DNA from 4 places in the Bacillus shivajii genome. Region 1 is predicted to be linked to each of the others. Evidence: a T-box and tRNA genes for the amino acid it is inferred to sense, from the RefSeq annotation. Region 1 holds a T-box; the other regions hold tRNA genes.
What was found. A T-box is a leader RNA that pairs with one kind of tRNA and senses whether it is charged. The one in region 1 lies ahead of thrS (threonine--tRNA ligase), so its partner is inferred to be a tRNA-Thr.

Region 1 (3,523 bases):
ATTTGCACGATTGGGAGGGGCTGCTGTTGTTAACGATTCAATTTAAAGATACTCAGTTATGTGAAGCCTTCTACGATCAACTATGCCTTTCACTACATACGTTTGTCGGTGATAAGGAGTTTGCTTTCATAGAAGATAAGGGGGATCATTCGTTTTTAAAGATAGACTTGCCTTGCCTTAAGAAAAATGGGGCAAATACTAGCCAAGTTGCGTCTGTACTAACTAATGTGACAATTAAAGAAAAGCTCCCCCTTTGGCTTCGAGACTGGGTAAAAGAAGGTTTCTATTATGAAGACCCGTACGAAGTCGAGGCGATTGTAGAATATGCGAAGCAACTATTTTTAAAGGGCAGTAATGAAGTACCGCTAAAAGTTTCCTTTAAGAAGTGGCAACACGGAATTTACAAGTTGTACGATCAATTTATTTATCACTCATTACAATTTTCGTTTGATTCGTTCCTTCGTTTTCGCTTACGGGAAAAGAAAGAAGAGCTTGTTGAAGTTGTAGAAAAGGCGATTGATGAGTATAAGCTTGAACATGATTATCAAGTGATGGTTGCTTCTTGTAGAGATTATTTACAAGCTCATGAACCGCGCATTCATACGATTCATTTATTACTTGATCAGTCAATCGCGATGTATGACAATCATGGCAGACAAATTACAGAAGATGAGCTAAGGAAGTGGTGTTCCAATGAAATATCCTTTGAAGCTCCGTTACCATTTTCTGAGTGGGTGATTAGTCCAACCGTAAGTTTAGCACCAAAAAAGTTAATCATTTATCCTAATCATAATTATGAAGGGTTATTACAGACATTATTTTCAATTTTTGAAGAACGAATTGAAATTCGTTCCGAAGAAAACCCGTCAATATTAAAGGCTTAAATGTATGTTACGTTCATTTTCTAGGAATTGTATAGATGCCTACTTGATTTTATAGAAACAGGTCATTATAATACTATCCATAGAGATGATTGTTCGATTGAAATCTTTTTTGAACAATTATTCATGAATATGAACGTGATGAAGAGGACAAGAGCTTGATCAACCGGCTTTCAGAGAGGGAAACAAATGCTGTGAGTTTCCTAGTACGAGATAAAGTTTACCACCTCAGAGCTTCAGTACGGAACGAGTATGCCTTTAATATGTACTGACGGGACTCCCCGTTACGGAGAAATGAAGCCAATGGACGAATCACTTAATTTGTCTGTTGGAAATTAGGGTGGAACCACGTGTGACACACTCGTCCCTTGCTTGAGGGACGGGTGTTTTTTGTTTTTTAGATCTGTTAAAGTTTAGTGCCGTTATAGAAATGAGTGGTTGTTGTAGGTAAGCGAAAGGCAGCGACTCCATTAACTTCAGTGTGCTACTACTTGTAGAAGAAGAGTCAACATCGGCGCTCTAAAGAAAATTAGCAAGGTCCTCAAAAAAGCGAACATTGCTTAAAACACAACCCGAAGACATCATTATTTAATAAGAAATAAAAAGGAGTGGATTTGTAATGTCAGAAGTAGCAGAACAAATTGTTATGACGTTTCCTGACGGAGCGAAAAAGGAGTTTGAAAAAGGCACGACGACAGAAGAGATAGCTGCTTCGATTTCTCCTGGACTGAAGAAGAACTCTCTAGCAGGAAAAGTTGGGGGAGAGCTTGTAGACTTGAGAACGCCGATTGAAGAAAGTGGAAACATTGAAATCATCACATATGATTCAGATGACGGCCTTGAAATTCTTCGCCATAGTACTGCACACTTGATGGCACAGGCAGTTAAGCGCCTGTTTGATAATGTGAAACTAGGTGTTGGCCCGGTGATTGAAGGTGGATTCTACTATGACATTGATATGGAGCATACATTAACACCTGAAGATTTACCAAAAATCGAGAAAGAAATGAAACGTATCGCTGATGAAAACCTAGAAATTAAACGTGTAGAAGTAACACGTGAAGAAGCAATGAGTCGCTATAAGGAAATAGGCGATGAATTAAAGTTAGAGCTACTTGAAGATATTCCAGCAGGAGAGACAATTAGCATTTATGAACAAGGCGAATTCTTCGACCTTTGTCGTGGTGTGCACGTGCCATCAACAAGTAAAATTAAGAAATTTCAACTTATGCAAATTAACGGTGCATACTGGCGCGGTGACAGCAAAAATAAAATGTTACAACGTATTTACGGCACAGCATTTCCAAAACAGTCACAGCTTGATGAGCACTTACGCTTGTTAGAGGAAGCAAAAGAACGCGATCATCGTAAGCTAGGAAAAGAGCTTGGAATATTCACAGTGAATCAAAAGGTTGGTCAAGGTCTACCACTATGGCTTCCTAAAGGTGCAACGGTTCGTCGTACAATTGAACGTTATATTGTTGATATTGAAGAACGTCTAGGCTATGATCACGTATACACACCGGTGTTAGGAAGTGTTGATCTATACAAAACATCTGGACATTGGGATCATTACAATGAGGACATGTTCCCAGCAATGGAAATGGATAATGAAGATTTAGTGTTACGTCCAATGAACTGTCCGCATCACATGATGATTTATAAAAATCAATTATATAGTTACCGCAACTTGCCGGTACGTATTGCAGAGCTAGGAATGATGCATCGTCATGAAATGTCAGGAGCACTTGCAGGTCTTCAAAGAGTACGTGCTATGACGTTAAATGATGCGCATATTTTCTGTCGTCCAGATCAAATGAAAGAAGAGTTTATTCGTGTGGTTGAATTAATAGAAGCAGTGTATAAAGACTTTGGTATCGAAGACTATTACTTCCGCCTATCTTATCGTGACCCTGAAGATACAGAGAAATATGTTGATAACGATGAGATGTGGGAGAAAGCACAAGCACTTCTAAAAGAAGCGATGGACGACATGGACGTTAAGTACGTTGAAGCTGAAGGAGAAGCAGCGTTTTACGGACCTAAACTTGACGTTCAAGTAAAAACGGCATTAGGAAAAGACGAAACGTTATCAACTGTACAATTAGACTTCCACTTACCAAACCGCTTCGATCTTACGTACGTTGGTGAAGATGGAAAAGAACATCGTCCAGTCGTGATTCACCGTGGTGTTGTTTCAACGATGGAACGTTTCGTTGCTTTCTTAATTGAAGAGTATAAAGGAGCATTCCCAACATGGCTTGCCCCTGTTCAAGTTCAAGCAATTGCTGTTAGTGATGTTCATATGGATTACGTAAGAAAAGTTGAAGATGAGTTGAGAAAAGCGGGAGTACGTGTTCACGTCGATACGAGAGATGAAAAGCTCGGATATAAAATCCGTGAAGCACAAATGCAAAAGATCCCGTACATTCTCGTTCTCGGAGATAAAGAAATTGAAACGAATAGTGTAAACGTTCGACGTTACGGTCAAAAAGAAACAGAAGTTGTTTCCTTAGAAGACTTTAAATGTAGTATTAAAGAGGAAATTGATAACCGTACACACAATAGATAAAAACGATTTTTTAATGATGAAGCTGTCCAAAGTGCAAGCCACTGTAAACAGCTTCTTTTTTTTTAGTTAT
Region 2 (3,523 bases), 1.4 Mb from region 1:
GTTTGTAAAAAATGAAATCATATTGTAAAAATGTTTTATATTTTCTCAATACGGGTACAATGAAAATAACAAACGAATAAACTTTAAAGGAGGCTGCTCATGGGATTTTCCCAATGTGAAAAGGAATTGTTAAAAGAGATTGAGTATGCGCGAAATCAAATGCACCTTTTATCAAACTCCAAGCAGCGAACTTCAAGAGAAGTAGTAGAGATCAGCACTTATCTAGACACACTACTCAACAAATACCAGCAAATCAACGTACAACAATATAAAAAAGCGCAGTAGTTAAAAGAAAAAAAGAAGGAAGCCAAATTCGAGTGATTTGGCTTCCTTCTTTTTTTATTTTTATTCAGTTAAAAATATGAATGTAGCGGCTTTAAGTTAGGGGTTAATGCACCTGAGGCAAAACTTGTCACTATTCGGTTGTCTGACCTTGTTATTTTAAGCGATTTTGTTTGTATGCTCGTTTATTGAACCCTACAGAATTGAAGCGGCTTCAGTCGAACCTGCTTCGATTTTGTAGGGTTCAAATCATGAATATTATAGAGTATACATGCATAATAAATTGTATATTCTTTTACTACAAAACCAATTATAAAGTACAAAAAAACTCGGGTATATACTTACCCAAGTGGTTGTTTATAGTCATGGTGGAGCCTAGCGGGATCGAACCGCTGACCTCCTGCGTGCAAAGCAGGCGCTCTCCCATCTGAGCTAAGGCCCCGAAGTCTAGCAAATGTAATTCAATGACCTGTTTTAAGTTTATTGTTTCACCATACGTTTAAAAGAAAATGGTGAGCCATGAAGGACTCGAACCTTCGACCCTCTGATTAAAAGTCAGATGCTCTACCAACTGAGCTAATGGCTCGTAGCTTATTCAATGATGCGATTTCATGAAGCTTACGGACGATGTTATGCTTTGTGGTCGTACCTGTTTCTTCCTCTGCTAGCTTGTCCTTCGATGCTTGATGCGTCGAAACAACTCGTAGCTTATTCGTGATGTTAACGCTCGTAACTGAGCTAATGGCTCTCTTTGTTTAAATAACCTGCGAATCTCTTCGTCAGATTCACTCACTCGCTTCCTCACGTATTGAGATACGCTCTGGTACTCGTTCCCTTTCTTCCTCGACCTTCTTGCTTCTTTAAAAAAAGCCTAAATAATCAAGGTCCAGCTACCTTATAAGGATACGATGTTATGCTTCGTGGTCTTACCTGTTTCTTTTTATTTGCAAAAATGCTTTTAAAAAAGAGAATGGCAGGGCTAGCAGGATTCGAACCTGCGAATCACGGAATCAAAATCCGATGCCTTACCGCTTGGCTATAGCCCTATGTAATTTGATAAAATGGTGCTGGCCAGAGGACTTGAACCCCCAACCTACTGATTACAAGTCAGTTGCTCTACCAATTGAGCTAGGCCAGCTTATTATATGGTGGAGGATGGCGGGCTCGAACCACCGACCCCTTGCTTGTAAGGCAAGTGCTCTCCCAACTGAGCTAATCCTCCCTATTTGTTTGAAATAAGCAGCGAATCTCTTTGTCAGATGCGCTCACTCACATCCTCACGTATGTGATATACGCTCCAGTGCTCGTTCCCTTTCTTCCTCGACCTTCTTGTTACTTCCTCTTCTAGCTTTCCAACGAAGCACATGCGTCGTAACAGCTCGAAGCAATTCAGTGAAGCATTTACTCGTTGCTTCTTTCAAACAAAACGATCTGCATAAGGGGCGGTGAATTTCTTCGTCAAATGCACTCGTTCGCGTCCTCATGTATCTTCAATACACTCCGGAGCTCACTCCCTTTTTTCCTTGAACTTCTTGTTTCTCTCAAACAAGATATTCTGCATAAGGGACGGCGAATCTCTTTGTCAGATGCGCTCACTCACAGCTTCTACGCTTACTAATGTGAATCAAATTCATTCAAGATGAAGACAAAAAATAAAAATGGTGACCCGTAGGGGATTCGAACCCCTGTTACCGCCGTGAAAGGGCGGTGTCTTAACCACTTGACCAACGGGCCTTATATTGGAGCTTCCTAGCGGGCTTGAACCGCTGACCTCATCCTTACCATGGATGCGCTCTACCAGCTGAGCTAAGGAAGCAATGGCTCCACAGGCAGGACTCGAACCTGCGACCGATCGGTTAACAGCCGATTGCTCTACCACTGAGCTACTGTGGAATAATATCTATGCCCAGCAACGTCCTACTCTCACAGGGGGAGAGCCCCCAACTACCATCGGCGCTGGAGAGCTTAACTTCCGTGTTCGGCATGGGAACGGGTGTGACCTCTCCGCTATCGTCACTGGACATATGTTGCTCCCCGACTCGCTCGGAGAAGCTTTCTTTGAGACATTTGATATATTACTATTTTTTTTCACGCATTGCAAGTAGTTCCGCTAAAAAAATGAAAAGTTTTTTTAGCTGGCTAAAAGGCCTTTATATCTGCTCATTGAGAGAACACCACACTAATTAATCGTGGTCAATTTAGCTCTTTTTTATTCTTTCCAGTATATTGTTTTTGGCGAACATACTTTAAATATTCTTTCGGTGAAGTAAAACGTTTATACAGTTGAAAAATAAGTTGATACCTTTCTTCCATTGCACGCTTTACTATGCCATCAATGCGCGAGTCAGTTAAGTCTAACAACAATTCCTCTAACTCGCGTTTTAATAAATACTCGACTTCTTGTGATTCTTTCCCGTTTAACATAAGACCAAACATATAGACACCTCCGACAAACTAAAAGCTTCCTTTTTCAAAAAATGTAAGAAGCTGCTAAAAAGATTATTTTCTTTTTTAACTAATTTTATTCATAATTGCCTGTCCACCGAATATAGATGAATTAAAGAATGGACAAGGGGGAAAAATAATGAATTTCATTTGGGTTTGGAACGCGAAAACGTTGAAGCGATATATGATTATAGCGATTGCCGCCTTTTTCACAGCGGGGATTTTTTATGTAGAAAGATCTCAGATCCCTGTTTTTTCAACAGATGATAAAGCTGTTGCCATCTATAAAGTGGAAGCAGAAGATAAAGAAACTTCCCTCACATTTAATGTTAGCTGGGGCGAAGAACGGACAATTCCAATATTAGATACATTAAAAGAACATGAAGTAACTGCAACTTTCTTTGTATCTGCAGCTTGGGCCGAGCGCCACCCTGAAGTTGTAGAACGCATGGCAGAAGATGGGCACGAAATTGGTAGTCACGGGTACCGTCATGAACATTACACTCGTTGGGAAGAAGACCAAATTAAAAAAGATATTCAAACTGCTCATCGTATCGTCCAAGAAATTACGAATGAAGCACCGAAATTTTTACGACCGCCAAATGGGTCATTTGATCAGCGTGTCTTGAATGTCGCGGAAAACTTAAATTATGACGTCATTCATTGGAGTATCGATACTCAAGATTGGACAAATCCTGGAGTTGATAACATCGTCGATACCGTCGTCTCTAATATTTCAAACGGAGATATTGTCTTGTTCCATGCTTCAGATTCAGCAAAGCAAACAAATGAAGCA
Region 3 (3,523 bases), 1.4 Mb from region 1:
AAGGCTCGTCCGCTCAGGGTTAGTCGGGACCTAAGCCGAGGCCGAAAGGCGTAGGCGATGGAAAACAGGTTGAAATTCCTGTACCACCACGTCACCATTTGAGCAATGGGGGGACGCAGGAAGGTAGGGTAAGCACGGCATTGGATGTCCGTGTCCAAGCAGTTAGGCTGGTAAGTAGGTAAATCCGCTTACCGTAAGGCTGAGCTGTGATGGCGAGCGAAATTTTAGTAGCGAAGTTCCTGATCCTACACTGCCTAGAAAAGCCTCTAGCGAGGTGACTGGTGCCCGTACCGCAAACCGACACAGGTAGGCGGGAAGAGAATTCTAAGACGCGCGGGAGAACTCTCGTTAAGGAACTCGGCAAAATGACCCCGTAACTTCGGGAGAAGGGGTGCTCTATTAGGGTTTACGCCCGAGAGAGCCGCAGTGAATAGGCCCAAACGACTGTTTATCAAAAACACAGGTCTCTGCCAAGCCGCAAGGCGAAGTATAGGGGCTGACACCTGCCCGGTGCTGGAAGGTTAAGAGGAGGGGTTATCCCATTAGGGAGAAGCTCTGAATTGAAGCCCCAGTAAACGGCGGCCGTAACTATAACGGTCCTAAGGTAGCGAAATTCCTTGTCGGGTAAGTTCCGACCCGCACGAAAGGTGCAACGATTTGGGCACTGTCTCAACGAGAGACCCGGTGAAATTATATTACCTGTGAAGATGCAGGTTACCCGCGACAGGACGGAAAGACCCCATGGAGCTTTACTGTAGCTTGATATTGGATTTTGGTACAGCTTGTACAGGATAGGTAGGAGCCTTGGAAGCCGGAGCGCTAGCTTCGGTGGAGGCGTCGGTGGGATACTACCCTGGCTGTACTGGAATTCTAACCTCGGACCGTGATCCGGTTCAGGGACAGTGTCAGGTGGGCAGTTTGACTGGGGCGGTCGCCTCCTAAAAAGTAACGGAGGCGCCCAAAGGTTCCCTCAGAATGGTTGGAAATCATTCGCAGAGTGCAAAGGCATAAGGGAGCTTGACTGCGAGACATACAGGTCGAGCAGGGACGAAAGTCGGGCTTAGTGATCCGGCGGCACCGTATGGAAGGGCCGTCGCTCAACGGATAAAAGCTACCCTGGGGATAACAGGCTAATCTCTCCCAAGAGTCCACATCGACGGGGAGGTTTGGCACCTCGATGTCGGCTCATCGCATCCTGGGGCTGAAGTAGGTCCCAAGGGTTGGGCTGTTCGCCCATTAAAGCGGTACGCGAGCTGGGTTCAGAACGTCGTGAGACAGTTCGGTCCCTATCCGTCGCGGGCGTAGGAAATTTGAGAGGAGCTGTCCTTAGTACGAGAGGACCGGGATGGACACACCGCTGGTGTACCAGTTGTTCTGCCAAGAGCATAGCTGGGTAGCTACGTGTGGACGGGATAAGTGCTGAAAGCATCTAAGCATGAAGCCCCCCTCAAGATGAGATTTCCCATCACGTCAAGTGAGTAAGATCCCTCAGAGAAGATGAGGTTGATAGGTCTCATGTGGAAGCGTGGCAACACGTGGAGCTGAGAGATACTAATCGATCGAGGGCTTAACCAAAGTATTACATTAACCTTCAGACCGAAGGTCATCAGTCAAATGTTATCTAGTTTTGAGAGTACAATACTTCTCAATTTCATAAGTCCAGTGACGATAGCGGAGAGGTCACACCCGTTCCCATGCCGAACACGGAAGTTAAGCTCTCCAGCGCCGATGGTAGTTGGGGGCTCTCCCCCTGTGAGAGTAGGACGTTGCTGGGCGATTAAAAATGGAGGATTAGCTCAGTTGGGAGAGCACTTGCCTTACAAGCAAGGGGTCGGTGGTTCGAGCCCGCCATCCTCCACCATATATTATGCTGGCCTAGCTCAATTGGTAGAGCAACTGACTTGTAATCAGTAGGTTGGGGGTTCAAGTCCTCTGGCCAGCACCACTTTAAAATTTAAGAGCCATTAGCTCAGTTGGTAGAGCATCTGACTTTTAATCAGAGGGTCGAAGGTTCGAGTCCTTCATGGCTCACCATTTATGCGGGTGTGGCGGAATTGGCAGACGCGCTAGACTTAGGATCTAGTGTCTTATGACGTGGGGGTTCGACTCCCTCCACCCGCACCAATTCGCGGAAGTAGTTCAGTGGTAGAACACCACCTTGCCAAGGTGGGGGTCGCGAGTTCGAATCTCGTCTTCCGCTCCATAATTTCTTTTAGTAAAATATAGTTTTCAAAGTCCTGCCGGGGTGGTGGAATTGGCAGACACACAGGACTTAAAATCCTGCGGTAGGTGACTACCGTGCCGGTTCAAGTCCGGCCCTCGGCACCATTTTTATTTTTGAAAGCTATTGACAAATTGATTTGTCCTTGATAACATATCAAATGCTGCTAAAAAAATGCGCCCGTAGCTCAATTGGATAGAGCGTTTGACTACGGATCAAAAGGTTAGGGGTTCGACTCCTCTCGGGCGCGCCAATTTATAATTTGCATAAATAAAACGGGAAGTAGCTCAGCTTGGCAGAGCACTTGGTTTGGGACCAAGGGGTCGCAGGTTCAAATCCTGTCTTCCCGACCATCTTAAATGGGGCCTTAGCTCAGCTGGGAGAGCGCCTGCTTTGCACGCAGGAGGTCAGCGGTTCGATCCCGCTAGGCTCCACCAAGTATTGACCTTTGAAAACTAAACAAAAAGCCAAGCGAAATGGGATATGAAAATATCCCGTCAATGAAATTTTCTTATGATGTCAGAGACATCAAACTCACTTTATTGGAGAGTTTGATCCTGGCTCAGGACGAACGCTGGCGGCGTGCCTAATACATGCAAGTCGAGCGGACCAATTAAAAGTTTACTTTTATGAGGTCAGCGGCGGACGGGTGAGTAACACGTGGGCAACCTGCCTTACAGACTGGGATAACTCCGGGAAACCGGGGCTAATACCAGATGACCAATAGAGTCGCATGACTCTATTGTAAAAGTTGGGATTTATCCTAACACTGTAAGATGGGCCCGCGGCGCATTAGCTAGTTGGTGAGGTAAGAGCTTACCAAGGCGACGATGCGTAGCCGACCTGAGAGGGTGATCGGCCACACTGGAACTGAGACACGGTCCAGACTCCTACGGGAGGCAGCAGTAGGGAATCATCCGCAATGGGCGAAAGCCTGACGGTGCAACGCCGCGTGAGTGATGACGGTCTTCGGATTGTAAAGCTCTGTTGTTAGGGAAGAACAAGTGCCGTTCGAATAGGGCGGCACCTTGACGGTACCTAACCAGAAAGCCCCGGCTAACTACGTGCCAGCAGCCGCGGTAATACGTAGGGGGCAAGCGTTGTCCGGAATTATTGGGCGTAAAGCGCGCGCAGGCGGTCTCTTAAGTCTGATGTGAAAGCCCACGGCTCAACCGTGGAGGGTCATTGGAAACTGGGGGACTTGAGTGTAGGAGAGGAAAGTGGAATTCCACGTGTAGCGGTGAAATGCGTAGATATGTGGAGGAACACCAGTGGCGAAGGCGACTTTCTGGCCTACAACTG
Region 4 (3,523 bases), 1.2 Mb from region 1:
AAATAGGCGGAGGTAACGATTCGTACTCATTCCTGAGATTCTAGCTGCGTGTGTAAAACTCATTTCAGAACATAAGGATAACGCTTCTTGAGCAAGCATTGATGTATGTCGTTGGTATTTATCTAGAAAAGATAACTTCTCAAAAAATGCATGGCCACAGTTCATACAACGATATCTGCGTTTCCTTAATTGTAAGTAAACCTTTTTCTCTGCTATCTGAGCTCCTTGAATCGATTGCATTCTATATCCATGGATTCGCTTTGTCTTCTCTTTACATTTTGGGCACTTTTGTTTTCGGACTTCGCTATGAAGTTCAAACCAAAAGCACTGTTCTTCTTCTCCTGAATCAAATACGAATACATGCTTGTCTTTAATCCCTAATAACTTTGTGATAAAATCTAGTTGCACCTTAATTCTCTCCTTGTTTCTTTTTGTGTGGTAACTCAAGGTTAACAAAAAGAGAGAATTGGGTGCTATTTTTTTGTCTTTTTTTAGATCAAAGAGAAACATTGATCCGATAAGGGTGACCACAACATTCAGTATAGAACCAAATATTGTTGTCCATTAATCATAAGGGCGACCACAACATTCAGTATAGAGCCCAACATTATTAATTATAAATCCCTTTTTAGCTGTGCGAAAGACAATAAAAAAAGTTCCTTGCTATTTGCAAGAAACTTGATGGTATCAATATGTAATGGTGCGGGTGGAGGGAGTCGAACCCCCACGCCCGAAGGCACTAGATCCTAAGTCTAGCGCGTCTGCCAATTCCGCCACACCCGCATAAAAATGGTGAGCCATGAAGGACTCGAACCTTCGACCCTCTGATTAAAAGTCAGATGCTCTACCAACTGAGCTAATGGCTCGCAGTATTTGCGATGATGATATCTCATGAAGCTTACGGACGATGTAACGCTTCGTCTTCGTACCTGTTTCTTCCTCTGCTAGCTTATCCTCGATGCCTAATGCGTCGAAACAACTCGCAGCGGTTTCGTGATGAAAATGCTCGTAACTGAGCTAATGGCTCGCAGTATTTGCGATGATGATGTTTCATGAAGCTTACGGACGATGTAACGCTTCGTGTCAAAATAAATGGTGCTGGCCAGAGGACTTGAACCCCCAACCTACTGATTACAAGTCAGTTGCTCTACCAATTGAGCTAGGCCAGCAAAAAAATGGTGGCTCGGGACGGAATCGAACCGCCGACACACGGATTTTCAGTCCGTTGCTCTACCGACTGAGCTACCGAGCCAAATGGCGGTCCCGACGGGAATCGAACCCGCGATCTCCTGCGTGACAGGCAGGCATGTTAACCGCTACACCACGGGACCACTACATCTTTTCATACTTTATTTAGATTGATAATAATATTGGTTGCGGGGGGCGGATTTGAACCACCGACCTTCGGGTTATGAGCCCGACGAGCTACCAGACTGCTCCACCCCGCGACGTTATGAAAACTTACGGATGATGTTGTGCTCCGTAGCGTTTTTGACTGTCTCTTCCTCTTCTACCACCACTCTGTAGTTTATGCGTCGAGACAACTTGCTGTATTACAGCGAAATAATTGATCATTGTTCCATCGACTAAGCGACCGAGCCAAATGGCGGTCCTGCCGGAAACCAGAATCCACGATCTCCTGCATGATATGCATGGATGTTAAATACTACACAACGAAATCAAATCATCTTTTCATAGTCTTTATTTAGGTTGATAATAATATTGGTTGCGGGGGGCGGATTTGAACCACCGACCTTCGGATTATGAGCCCGACGAGCTACCAGACTGCTCCACCCCGCGGCGTTATGAAAGCTTACGGATGATGTTTTGCTCCGTAGCATTTTAGACTGTCTCTTCCTCTTCTACCACCGCTTTGTAGTTTATGCGTCGAGACAACTCGTAGATCATTCGACGATGTTGCGCTCGTTGCTCCACCCCGCGGCGTTATGAAAGCTTACGGATGATGTTTTGCTCCGTATCATATTAGACTGTCTCTTCCTCTTCTAGCACCGCTTTGTAGTTTGTGCGTCGAGACAACTCGCTGTATTACAGCGAAATAATTGATCATTGTTCCATCGACTAAGCGACCGAGCCAAATGGCGGTCCTGCCGGAAACCAGAATCCACGATCTCCTGCATGATATGCATGGATGTTAAATACTACACAACGAAATCAAATCATCTTTTCATAGTCTTTATTTAGGTTGATAATAATATTGGTTGCGGGGGGCGGATTTGAACCACCGACCTTCGGATTATGAGCCCGACGAGCTACCAGACTGCTCCACCCCGCGGCGTTATGAAAGCTTACGGATGATGTTTTGCTCCGTAGCATTTTAGACTGTCTCTTCCTCTTCTACCACCGCTTTGTAGTTTATGCGTCGAGACAACTCGTAGATCATTCGACGATGTTGCGCTCGTTGCTCCACCCCGCGGCGTTATGAAAGCTTACGGATGATGTTTTGCTCCGTATCATATTAGACTGTCTCTTCCTCTTCTAGCACCGCTTTGTAGTTTGTGCGTCGAGACAACTCGCTGTATTACAGCGAAATAATTGATCATTGTTCCATCGACTGAGCTACCGAGCCAAATGGCGGTCCTGCCGGAAACTAGAATCCACGATCTCCTGCATGATATGCATGGATGTTAAATACTACACAACGAAATCAAATCATCTTTTCATAGTCTTTATTTAGGTTGATAATAATATTGGTTGCGGGGGGCGGATTTGAACCACCGACCTTCGGATTATGAGCCCGACGAGCTACCAGACTGCTCCACCCCGCGGCGTTATGAATGCTTACGGATGATGTTTTGCTCCGTAGCGTTTTTGACTGTCTCTTCCTCTTCTAGCAACGCTTTGTAGTTTTTGCGTCGAGACAACTCGTAGATCATTCGACGATGTCGCGCTCGTTGCTCCACCCCGCGGCGTTAATAATAATTTTTTTATGAACACGATTATGAGTCGTGTGTAATTGTAAATGGTGGAGGATGGCGGGCTCGAACCACCGACCCCTTGCTTGTAAGGCAAGTGCTCTCCCAACTGAGCTAATCCTCCAGATGGTGACCCATAGGGGATTCGAACCCCTGTTACCGCCGTGAAAGGGCGGTGTCTTAACCACTTGACCAATGGGCCTATCTATAATTCCACAAGAATCAGTTTAACCTTCAACAAAGTTATTGTAGTATGGTGGGCCTGAGTGGACTCGAACCACCGACCTCACGCTTATCAGGCGTGCGCTCTAACCAGCTGAGCTACAGGCCCATTTTTTTAAAAATGGAGCGGGTGATGAGAATCGAACTCACGACATCAGCTTGGAAGGCTGAGGTTTTACCACTAAACTACACCCGCATATTAATTTATTAAGGTGAATACTTTTATCCTAGTACATATCTTGCATGGTCGGGAAGACAGGATTTGAACCTGCGACCCCTTGGTCCCAAACCAAGTGCTCTGCCAAGCTGAGCTACTTCCCGTTCTATGGCGCGCCCGAGAGGAGTCGAACCCCTAACCTTTTGATCCG

Region 2: it has a tRNA-Thr gene. The T-box ahead of thrS (threonine--tRNA ligase) is inferred to sense a tRNA for this amino acid. The anticodon was not compared.
Region 3: it has a tRNA-Thr gene. The T-box ahead of thrS (threonine--tRNA ligase) is inferred to sense a tRNA for this amino acid. The anticodon was not compared.
Region 4: it has a tRNA-Thr gene. The T-box ahead of thrS (threonine--tRNA ligase) is inferred to sense a tRNA for this amino acid. The anticodon was not compared.

The regions. Positions count from the first base shown of each region.
Region 1 covers NZ_CP084703.1:3,187,286-3,190,808, reverse strand. The annotation lists gene LGQ02_RS15505 (putative sporulation protein YtxC) at 27-884, shown strand; T-box leader at 1,014-1,253, shown strand; gene thrS (threonine--tRNA ligase) at 1,501-3,453, shown strand.
Region 2 covers NZ_CP084703.1:187,563-191,085, reverse strand. The annotation lists gene LGQ02_RS01030 (aspartyl-phosphate phosphatase Spo0E family protein) at 100-285, shown strand; tRNA gene LGQ02_RS01025 (tRNA-Ala) at 649-724, opposite strand; tRNA gene LGQ02_RS01020 (tRNA-Lys) at 793-868, opposite strand; tRNA gene LGQ02_RS01015 (tRNA-Gln) at 1,254-1,328, opposite strand; tRNA gene LGQ02_RS01010 (tRNA-Thr) at 1,345-1,420, opposite strand; tRNA gene LGQ02_RS01005 (tRNA-Val) at 1,429-1,504, opposite strand; tRNA gene LGQ02_RS01000 (tRNA-Glu) at 1,942-2,016, opposite strand; tRNA gene LGQ02_RS00995 (tRNA-Thr) at 2,023-2,098, opposite strand; tRNA gene LGQ02_RS00990 (tRNA-Asn) at 2,101-2,175, opposite strand; rRNA gene rrf (5S ribosomal RNA) at 2,187-2,303, opposite strand; gene LGQ02_RS00980 (hypothetical protein) at 2,476-2,718, opposite strand; gene pdaB (polysaccharide deacetylase family sporulation protein PdaB) at 2,867-3,523, shown strand, end outside.
Region 3 covers NZ_CP084703.1:111,471-114,993, forward strand. The annotation lists rRNA gene LGQ02_RS00505 (23S ribosomal RNA) at 1-1,575, shown strand, start outside; rRNA gene rrf (5S ribosomal RNA) at 1,659-1,775, shown strand; tRNA gene LGQ02_RS00515 (tRNA-Val) at 1,786-1,861, shown strand; tRNA gene LGQ02_RS00520 (tRNA-Thr) at 1,870-1,945, shown strand; tRNA gene LGQ02_RS00525 (tRNA-Lys) at 1,959-2,034, shown strand; tRNA gene LGQ02_RS00530 (tRNA-Leu) at 2,040-2,124, shown strand; tRNA gene LGQ02_RS00535 (tRNA-Gly) at 2,129-2,203, shown strand; tRNA gene LGQ02_RS00540 (tRNA-Leu) at 2,240-2,328, shown strand; tRNA gene LGQ02_RS00545 (tRNA-Arg) at 2,398-2,474, shown strand; tRNA gene LGQ02_RS00550 (tRNA-Pro) at 2,498-2,574, shown strand; tRNA gene LGQ02_RS00555 (tRNA-Ala) at 2,583-2,658, shown strand; rRNA gene LGQ02_RS00560 (16S ribosomal RNA) at 2,761-3,523, shown strand, end outside.
Region 4 covers NZ_CP084703.1:1,958,001-1,961,523, reverse strand. The annotation lists gene LGQ02_RS09650 (ISL3 family transposase) at 1-408, opposite strand, end outside; tRNA gene LGQ02_RS09645 (tRNA-Leu) at 699-783, opposite strand; tRNA gene LGQ02_RS09640 (tRNA-Lys) at 791-866, opposite strand; tRNA gene LGQ02_RS09635 (tRNA-Thr) at 1,094-1,169, opposite strand; tRNA gene LGQ02_RS09630 (tRNA-Phe) at 1,177-1,252, opposite strand; tRNA gene LGQ02_RS09625 (tRNA-Asp) at 1,256-1,331, opposite strand; tRNA gene LGQ02_RS09620 (tRNA-Met) at 1,372-1,448, opposite strand; tRNA gene LGQ02_RS09615 (tRNA-Met) at 1,724-1,800, opposite strand; tRNA gene LGQ02_RS09610 (tRNA-Met) at 2,217-2,293, opposite strand; tRNA gene LGQ02_RS09605 (tRNA-Met) at 2,710-2,786, opposite strand; tRNA gene LGQ02_RS09600 (tRNA-Val) at 2,982-3,057, opposite strand; tRNA gene LGQ02_RS09595 (tRNA-Glu) at 3,061-3,135, opposite strand; tRNA gene LGQ02_RS09590 (tRNA-Ile) at 3,188-3,264, opposite strand; tRNA gene LGQ02_RS09585 (tRNA-Gly) at 3,278-3,351, opposite strand; tRNA gene LGQ02_RS09580 (tRNA-Pro) at 3,400-3,476, opposite strand; tRNA gene LGQ02_RS09575 (tRNA-Arg) at 3,482-3,523, opposite strand, start outside.